DNA from 3 places in the Fictibacillus enclensis genome. Region 2 is predicted to be linked to each of the others. Evidence: riboswitches for the same ligand, from Rfam matches in the RefSeq annotation. Region 2 holds a riboswitch; each other region holds the start of a gene.
What was found. Region 2 has a riboswitch for S-adenosylmethionine ahead of QNH15_RS06580 (Fur-regulated basic protein FbpA). Riboswitches for the same ligand answer to the same signal wherever they lie in the genome.
Positions count from the first base shown of each region.

Region 1: linked by a shared signal. The riboswitch ahead of QNH15_RS16505 (methionine biosynthesis PLP-dependent protein) and the one ahead of QNH15_RS06580 (Fur-regulated basic protein FbpA) in region 2 are both predicted to bind S-adenosylmethionine.
Region 3: linked by a shared signal. The riboswitch ahead of metK (methionine adenosyltransferase) and the one ahead of QNH15_RS06580 (Fur-regulated basic protein FbpA) in region 2 are both predicted to bind S-adenosylmethionine.

Region 1 is NZ_CP126109.1:3,127,874-3,131,152, reverse strand. It holds gene hxlA (3-hexulose-6-phosphate synthase) at 1-490, shown strand, start outside; gene hxlB (6-phospho-3-hexuloisomerase) at 487-1,035, shown strand; SAM riboswitch class I at 1,111-1,225, shown strand; gene QNH15_RS16505 (methionine biosynthesis PLP-dependent protein) at 1,305-2,423, shown strand; gene metC (cystathionine beta-lyase) at 2,416-3,279, shown strand, end outside.
Region 2 is NZ_CP126109.1:1,220,287-1,223,565, forward strand. It holds gene QNH15_RS06575 (threonine synthase) at 1-987, shown strand, start outside; SAM riboswitch class I at 1,015-1,118, shown strand; gene QNH15_RS06580 (Fur-regulated basic protein FbpA) at 1,271-1,462, shown strand; gene QNH15_RS06585 (YhgE/Pip domain-containing protein) at 1,456-3,279, opposite strand, start outside.
Region 3 is NZ_CP126109.1:3,430,691-3,433,969, forward strand. It holds gene QNH15_RS17970 (phosphatase PAP2 family protein) at 1-269, shown strand, start outside; gene metK (methionine adenosyltransferase) at 488-1,687, opposite strand; SAM riboswitch class I at 1,868-1,986, opposite strand; gene pckA (phosphoenolpyruvate carboxykinase (ATP)) at 2,259-3,279, shown strand, end outside.

The DNA.
Region 1 (3,279 bases), 1.9 Mb from region 2:
GTTTCCGTTAAAACCAGTGCTGGCAGATATGAAGACCTTTGATAATGCAGCCTATGAATTTTCCATAGCCTTTGACGCAGGAGCAGACATGGCAACTGTCATGGGGGCGGCTCCCCTCGTAACGATTGAAACCTGTTTGAAGGTTGCCGAGGAAAATGGAAAAGAAGTGATGATTGATCTGCTAAATGTTTCATCTGAGCAAATGCAACGGCTGCTAAGCTATACATCTGCCGTATTTTGCGAACATGTAAGCAAAGATGAACAGGAGTCAGACAACAAAACGATGGAGAAACAGAACAAAGAAAGGCTTCCTGTTGACCGACTGGCCCTTGCAGGGGGAATTGCTTTATCCACTCTCCCAATGGCTGCCGAAAAAAATCCGGAGATCATTGTTGTCGGGTCCGCCATTACGAAAGCTGCGAATATCCAGGAAGCAGCCAAACAGATGTATACAGCTTGGAAAACGATTCGGACAGGAGAAAATGTATGAACGAACTGAATGTGATTGTAAAAGAGATGCAGGGAGTTATTGAGAAAATTGGAGAAGAAGAGATTGAGCGTTTTTATTCAGAACTCCAAAATACAACGAGAATCTTTGTGGCTGGCGAGGGAAGGTCGGGGTTTATGGCAAAAGCATTTGCCATGCGCCTGATGCACCTGGGCTATAACGTCTTTGTCATTGGTGAGACGGTAACTCCCTCGGTAGCCGAGGGGGATTGTCTTATCGCCATTTCGGGTTCCGGATCCACACAATCCGTCATCCATCAGGCGGAACGGTCAAGGTCGGCAGGCTCCAAAGTAGTATGCATTACAGCAAATGGAGATTCTGCTCTGGCACAAGTGGCTGATACATGTTTTGTCCTTCCGGCAGCTACAAAGAAAAGGGGAGAGAATGAAGCCAAAAGCATACAGCCACTCAGCTCCCTTTTTGATCAGTGTCTTCATGTGTTTTGCGATGCGGTATGTCTGAGGAGCAGCACACAGAAAACGCTCAGCCATGAGGAAGTTCTGTCCAGGCACAGCAACACGGAATAAAAATATAAAAAGAAAGCTTGAAACATTCAGATAATTGCGGTACACTAGGAACTACAATTTGATACGGATTAGATTTTCTTATCAAGAGAGGTAGAGGGAATGGCCCGATGAAACCTCAGCAACCTTCAGTGATTTCTGCTGAAAAGGTGCTAAGTCCAGCAAGTTCGATGACGAACTTGGGAGATAAGGAGAACGACAATTTGATGGTATTCAAAAGTCTTCTTCTTAAGAAGGCTTTTTTATTTTTTCTTTTGACTTAGGAGGCTGCCATGTATAAAACAGAAACAAAATTAGCTCAAATTGGAAACCGAAGTGAAGACCGCACGGGAACGGTTAATCCGCCCGTTTATTTTTCTACAGCATACCGCCATACCGGAATTGGAGAATCAAGTGGTTACGATTATATTCGAACAGGCAATCCGACACGTGAAGTGCTTGAAAAAGCGATCGCCGATCTGGAAGGAGCAGACGCCGGGTTTGCCTGTAGCTCGGGGATGGCGGCCATTGCGGCCATCCTCTCCCTCTTTCAATCAGGTGATGAATGGATTGTATCCAGTGATTTGTATGGCGGTACCTACCGCCTGCTCGAAGAAGGATACAAAAAATGGGGATTGTCCAGTAACTATGTAAACACGGCAGACGTAGCCGAAATTGAACAGGTGATCACTGAAAAAACAAAAGCCATCTTTTTAGAAACGCCGACCAACCCGCTCATGGAGGTATGTGATATTGAAGCTGTTGCACGTCTCGCCAAGAAACATGGGTTGCTCGTTATCGTTGATAATACCTTTTATACCCCTTTGCTGCAAAGGCCGATCGAGCTCGGAGCGGATATTGTAATCCACAGTGCAACGAAATACCTCGGAGGACACAATGATGTGCTCGCAGGTCTGATTGCGGCCAAAGGCGAGGAATTGTGCCAGGAGCTCTCGTACCATCACAATGCCTCAGGTGCCGTGTTAAGCCCGTTTGATGCCTGGCTTTTGATGCGCGGAATGAAAACATTGGCCCTTCGAATGAAAAAACATGAAGAAAACGCTAAGGTGTTGATTCAATTCCTGCAGAATCATGAAGGTGTAGATGACGTCCTTTATCCGGGAAGGGGAGGCATGATCTCTTTCCGGCTGAAAAAAGAGGAATGGGTCCCCCGTTTTTTGAAGTCTGTAAATCTGATAACCTTTGCCGAAAGCCTGGGCGGGGTTGAAAGTCTGGTAACGTATCCCGCGACCCAAACACATGCGGACATTCCTGAAGAAATACGTACAGCACGCGGAGTTTGCAACCGGCTTTTGCGTTTATCTGTTGGTATTGAAGACGAAAATGATTTGATTAACGACTTAAAACAAGCGCTGGACATTGTCCAGAAGGAGGCTGTAATTTATGAGTGACCATAACTGTCATACCTTTCAAACCAAATTGCTGCATCATAAACATAAAACCGATCCGGCTACCGGCGCGGTGAGTGTGCCCATGCATCTGTCCTCCACGTTCCATCAAGAGGATATTGATCAATTTGGAAAATATGATTATGCACGGTCTGCCAATCCGACAAGAGAAGCACTCGAACAGCAAATCGCTGAGCTCGAAGGCGGATGCAGAGGCTTTGCCTTTGCATCGGGCATGGCAGCGATCTCCACGTCATTTCTTCTTTTATCCCAAGGAGATCATATGATCATATCAGAGGATGTGTATGGCGGTACGTATCGAATGGTCACACAGGTGCTTTCACGACTGGGGATTACCCACACTTTTGTCGATATGACTGACCTTGATGCCGTAGAACAGGCAATCCAGCCCAATACAAAAGCCTTTTATATTGAAACGCCTTCCAATCCGCTTTTAAAAGTGACCGATATTCGGGCAGTGAGCGAGCTGGCGAAGGAGAAAGGTGCACTAACCTTTGTAGACAATACCTTTTTAACACCGGCTCTTCAGCAGCCGTTGTCGCTTGGAGCGGATATTGTTCTTCACAGTGCAACCAAATTCCTTGCCGGGCATAGTGATGTGGTGGCAGGTCTGGCCGTGGTGAAAGATGAAGAGTTGGCTGATCGCCTTTACTTTTTGCAGAACTCGTTTGGTGCCGTGCTGGGTGTCCAGGATTGCTGGCTATTAATGAGGGGACTGAAAACATTATACGTACGCCTCCGTCATTCTGTAGAAGCGGCTGGGAAACTCGCAGACTATTTAAACGGACACCCGCTGATTAAAAAGGTACATTACCCTGGCTTAAAGGAGCATTCAGGA
Region 2 (3,279 bases):
TTATTGCCGATGCCCGAACTGGGTGCAGAATTGGGAATCGAATCGTTATTTATGAAAGACGAAGGTCTCATACCTACGGGTTCATTCAAAGCCAGAGGAGCAGCGGTAGGTGTTTCAAAAGCAAAAGAACTGGGAGTGGCCCAGCTCGCGATGCCCACCAATGGGAATGCGGGAGCCGCATGGTCGCTTTATTGCGCGAGAGCAGGAATTAAACCAACGATCGTAATGCCTGTCGATGCACCTGTCATCACCCGGAAAGAAACGGCAATTTCCGGAGCTGAGCTTTACCTTGTGAACGGCCTGATCAGTGATGCGGGAAAAATGGTCGCCAATCTGGTAAAAGAAAAGGGACTCTACGATGCTTCGACATTAAAGGAACCATACCGGATCGAGGGCAAGAAAACGATGGGGTATGAAATTCTTGAGCAGTCCGGAAGCGAAACGCCAGACGTCATCCTGTATCCTACCGGCGGTGGTGTTGGTCTTATTGGTATTTACAAAGCATTAAAGGAATTTAAGGAACTTGGTCTTTTTAAAGGAAACCAGTTCCCGCGCCTTGTAGCTGTTCAGGCAGAGGGATGTGCTCCCATTGTGAAAGCTTGGGAGGAGCACAAAAATGAATCTGAATTCTGGGAGGACTCCAAAACAGCAGCGTTCGGAATTAATGTACCGAAAGCCATTGGAGACTTCTTAGTTCTTGAAGCCATTTATGAAACTGAAGGATGTGCGGTAGCCGTTTCAGAAGAAGAAATTCAACAAGCGTTGGGCCATGCGGCTGAACTGGAAGGAACTTTCATTTGCCCGGAAGGAGCAGCAACATTTGCTGCAGCCAAAAAATTAAGAGACAAAGGATGGATTCAGTCAGGGGAGCGCGTACTTTGCCTGAATACCGGCCAGGGGATCAAATACCCGGATACTGTGGAAGTTGATCCGCTTGTACTCCAGCCGGGCGAGGATCTTCAAAGAAACAAAGAGAACGTTAAATAAAAAATAAAATAAAATAACGGTTTAATGTTCTTATGAAGAGAGGGGGAGGGAATGGCCCGATGAAGCCTCGGCAGCGGACTCGTTTAGAGTACTGTGCCAATTCCACAAGCGTATTGCTTGAAAGATAAGAAGAGCCTCATACTTTGAAATATCCGCCTCTTCTTGCTTACTAATTATGCAGGAAGAGGCTTTTTCATTTTGAACACCTGCTGATTGGTCAACCAAAGGCGCCATGTCAATATCATGACATGCGTTTATTTTTTGTCCAAAAGGAGGAAAAACCATGGGAAATCAATTTCGTAAAGCAGTAGAAAGCAAAAGAAACCAGCTGATGACAAGCCTCATCGAAATGGGTGTGTACAAGAAAGAAGAACGGCATTTGTTTCAGTTGACCTTGACCGACCTGGAAGAAGAATACGGCAAAGCCGTCACCGATAAAAAAATACGGCAAGAAAAGGATGAATTAACCTATTGAAGGATACGTGCTTTCTTCAATCCCCGTTTTTTGTTTGAAATCACCTTACCAAGAGGTTTGCGTAATATCATGGACAACAACAGAAAAATGACAGGAAAAAGAACGAGATGCCAGATGTCTGAAAGTACAATCTCTTTGATCATGCCTCCCGTTGCTTCGCGCAGTAAGCTGACGCCATAAGTAAAGGGCATATATGGATTGAGCCTTTGAAAAAAAGGGGAGGTCATCGACACGGGGAACGTGCCTCCTGAACTTGAGAATTGCAGAACAAGGAAAATAACCGCCATGCCTTTGCCGATGTTTCCGAAAATGAAAACGAGCGAATAGATGATTGACATGAATACGATGCTTAACAGGATGGAAAACAGCACAAATGGGAGTTTATCCACAATGTAGGCTGAAATGACAAATAAATTTCCGAGGGAAATCACCAGCGCCTGGAGTATGCCGATTGAAATAAACGTAAGCCATCTTCCCCAGAAAAACACCATGCCCGACTGACCCTCTTCACTTACTGCTCTGCCGGCTTTAAGAGAAGAGATGAGAAGCATGCCTCCTACCCAAAGTGCCAAGACGGTATAAAAGGGAGTCATAGCAGAGCCGTAATTAGGGATGGGGAAAATTTTACGTTCTTTTAGAATAATGGGAGAGGCAAGAAAATCGCTTTCTTTTCCAGGGTTGTTTTTTAGCGCACGGATTACATCACTCAAATTGTTATTCCGTTTAAATTCTCTAATTTTGTCTGCTGTTTCTATAATGGCTTTTTCCATCTGGGGAAGATCCTTCTCAGCCAGGCTGGCCGCCCGGTGGATGGCTCTTTCCAGTTTGGGTATATCCTTTTCCAGTGAGGCTGCGGCAAGTGTAAGGTCTTTTTTAATTTCGGGAGAATCCCTTTTAAGTCTGGCTGAAGCCTCGCTGATATTTTTCTTGGCGGCAGGCCAATCTTCTCTGTAATAGACCATGAGATCCTGCAGGGACGTTAGGTTCCCCATCTGCTCCCCTAATGAACGACGATTTTTTTCTGTTAGCACCCGCAGATTGTTAAGATCATTTTTAATGGTGGTTAACTGCTCCGTTGGATAAGACACGCCCGGGGAAGCCTTTTGGGCTTCTCGGGCTTTTTGAATCGCCTCATCGGTCACAGACTGAAGCTCCAGAAGGGTACTGTCTAATGAAGCAGCTGTTTGCTCTGCGGATGGAAGTATGGAAAGACGGCTATCGATGGCTGAAGCCCGATCCAGCACTTGCTGTATTTCTGGAACGGCTTTTTCCGTCTGTGTAAGAAGTGAGCTTACCTTCTCGAAATCGGAAGATATATTTTGGAGGTTCAGCGACGCTGTTCTTTTATGCAATAAGGCGAGTTTCTCATCAAGCAAAATAATGCGTTTGGACATTCGATTGATCTCCGGCAGTTCTTTTTCAAGGGCAAAGAGTTTCTGTTCAAAGCTTTGGATCGTCGGCAGATTCCTTTCAAGGGTGATTCCTGCCTCGTTGAACTTTGAAAAAATGACTTTTCCTACGTTTCTTGTGAAGCTGTCGCTCACCTGGTTGATGATGGTGGAGACGCCGCTTTGAGTAATTTTTGGAGACACCGCATTGATTTTCTCGTTTACCGTATAGTCAATAATCGGTTTTTCCGGAGACTGACTCGCAATGCTTGCAATCTTTTGGGAAAAGTCTTTCGGGATGTAGAGGCTTGCATAGTAATCTCCCATCACCACACCGTTGTGAGCTTTTTCCTTGGTAACAAACGTCCAGCCGAGCTTATGATTGTTCTTTAAATTTTGGACGACTTCATTTCCGATATTGATGCTTTT
Region 3 (3,279 bases), 2.2 Mb from region 2:
GTACAAAAACCTTCAGTCATCCGCTGAAAGACCATTCCTTTCCGTCCGGGCATACAACAGCGGTCTTCTCTGTCATTATCCCGTTGTCCCTGATCCACCCCGGTCTGCTCTGGATTCTTGTTCCGCTGGGCTTCTCTGTCGGAATCTCCCGGATGTACCTTGGCTTGCATTATCCCACAGATGTCCTCGCAGGCATGATGCTGGGAATCAGTTCAGGAATCTTTTCCGTTTTCTTGGTTAATTCTTATCTCGTTACCAACCATTTATAATGTTCAGGAGGGGTTACATGAAAAAAGCGCTACAGGAACACGATTTGATGATTGTAAAAGAAATAAATCCCACTTTCCAGTCAGGATTCAATCTGCCAACAATCCTCAAATTTCCTGTATTCATAAAATCTCTGGAGCATAAACCTCCTGATCTGCCGCTCAAAAAAATAAAGCCGGCCCTTCCAGTGGGAATCCCAATGGAAGACCGGCTTTTTTATTTATGCGTTTGCTTGTTCTTTAAGTGCTTCTGCTTTATCTGTTTTTTCCCAAGGAAGCTCAACGTCAGTACGGCCGAAATGTCCATAAGCAGCTGTCTGCTTGTAAATCGGACGGCGAAGATCGAGCATTTTGATGATTCCTGCCGGGCGAAGGTCAAAGTTCTTGCGCACAAGATCAACCAATACCTCTTCAGAAACTTTTCCTGTTTCAAACGTGTTTACAGCAATGGATACAGGCTGAGCTACACCAATAGCGTAGGCAAGCTGAACTTCAACTTTGTCAGCAAGACCGGATGCAACAATGTTTTTCGCAACATAACGTGCTGCATATGCTGCAGAACGGTCTACTTTGGTCGCGTCTTTCCCAGAGAATGCCCCGCCACCGTGACGGGCATATCCGCCATACGTATCAACAATAATCTTACGGCCAGTCAAACCGGCGTCCCCTTGTGGTCCGCCAATTACAAAACGGCCTGTCGGGTTGATGAAGTACTTTGTATTTTCGTCAATCAATTCTGCAGGTACAACAGGCTTGATTACTTGTTCTTTAATATCCGCCTGGATTTGTTCAAGTGTAATTTCAGGGTGATGCTGAGTTGAAATGACAATCGTATCAATACGAACCGGCTTGTCATCCTCATCATATTCAACCGTTACTTGAGTTTTACCATCTGGACGAAGGTATGGCACTTCTTCCGTTTTGCGCACTTCAGCCAGTCGGCGGGACAAGCGGTGTGCCAATGAAATCGGAAGCGGCATGAGTTCAGGTGTTTCGTTGTTGGCATAGCCAAACATAAGACCCTGGTCACCAGCACCGATTGCTTCAATTTCTTCATCCGTCATCGAACCTTCACGAGCTTCAAGCGCCTGGTCAACCCCCATCGCGATATCAGCAGACTGCTCATCGATGGATGTCAGAACCGCACATGTTTCAGAGTCAAAACCATACTTCGCGCGGTCGTAACCGATTTCTTTGATGGTTTCCCGAACCACTTTCGGAATATCAACATATGTGGATGTAGTAATTTCTCCTGCAACCAGCACAAGTCCGGTTGTTACGGAAGTTTCACAAGCTACACGGGCATTTGGATCGTTAGCCAGGATTTCATCCAGGATCGCATCGGAAATTTGGTCACAAATTTTGTCCGGATGCCCTTCTGTAACTGATTCAGATGTAAAAAGACGACGACTTTTAGACAATTGAGATCCTCCTTCTCTATTTAACGCATAGAGCAATATTTTTCTAAGATACGGTACTCATTCCTATATGGATACTTTGTTTTTGTAAAATATTCAGGTTCAAACCATTTTGAGACATAAAAAAAGCCTTTCCCTAAATCATCATACACGAGGGAAAAGGTCTTATGTCTACGCCTTCACCTCTTATTTTCAAGGCTTGTTCACCTTGCAGGTTAGCACCTTTTCACTTCATTTTTTGGCACGAAGTGTCGGTTGCTGGGTTTCATAGGGCCTGTCCCTCCACCTACTCGGAATAAGAGTAGCCGTTCCCGAAATATAATAGCGCAGTTCGACAAACCTGTCAACTTGAAATGGCACCCCTTCTTCATCCAGATAGGAATTTTCAGCGTCACTATGCCTGATAATAATGTTTGCCAGAGCTGATCAGAGGATAATGCCTGATTTTCGAACCAAATCGTAAAATGTTAAATAAAATAGTATACATTATTTATTTTAATGTGCTATACTAATTTCGAATTTAGTCATGTTGACGGTGATTAATATATTTCTTTAAAAGGACGGTTTTGCGAACATGAATACGGTTGATTCAACGACGACTTTAGATGATATTCTAAACAGCGCAGCTACTCATGAAAATCTCCCAGTACCTATGCTTGTTGAAAAAGCACTGCTCCGCAACGAAGCCATTTTATCTTCGACAGGTGCTCTCAGAGCCACAACTGGAAAATACACTGGACGCTCTCCAGAAGACAAGTTTATCGTGGACGAAGCCAGTTCAAGCGGAAAAATAGACTGGGGCAAAATCAATAAGCCTTTTAATGAAGAAAAGTTTGATAAGCTTTACAAAAAAGTACTTCATTACTTAGGCCAGCAAGAAGAACTTTTTGTGTTTAAAGGCTTTGCTGGCGCTGATCATGCTTATCGCCTACCCATTCAGGTCGTGAACGAATTCGCCTGGCATAATCTGTTCGCCCGGCAAATGTTTATCCGCCCTACAGCTGAAGAGCTAAAGGGACTGGATGCAGAATTTACCGTGGTCTCCGCTCCCGGGTTCCAGGCTGATCCTGAGGTAGACGGCACAAATTCAGAAACTTTCATTATTATATCATTTGAGAGAAGGATTGTTTTGATCGGCGGCACAGAATATGCCGGTGAAATCAAAAAATCAATCTTTTCAGTTATGAACTATATCCTTCCCGAAAAAGGGATACTTTCCATGCACTGCTCGGCAAATGTCGGACAGGAAGGCGATGTCGCCCTTTTCTTCGGCTTATCCGGAACCGGTAAAACGACGCTTTCCGCTGATCCTCACCGCTCCCTGATCGGAGATGATGAACACGGCTGGGCCAATACAGGCGTCTTTAATATCGAAGGCGGATGCTATGCCAAAACCATCAACCTCTCTCAGGAAAAAGAGCCGCAAATCTGGGATGCTATCCGATTTGGAAGCGTTCTCGAAAACGTCGTCCTGGATGATTTGACACGTGAAGGAAACTATGATGACGGCTCATTGACCGAAAATACAAGAGCAGCTTATCCGATCCAGGCGATTCCAAACATCATACAGCCAAGTGTTGCCGGACACCCGAACA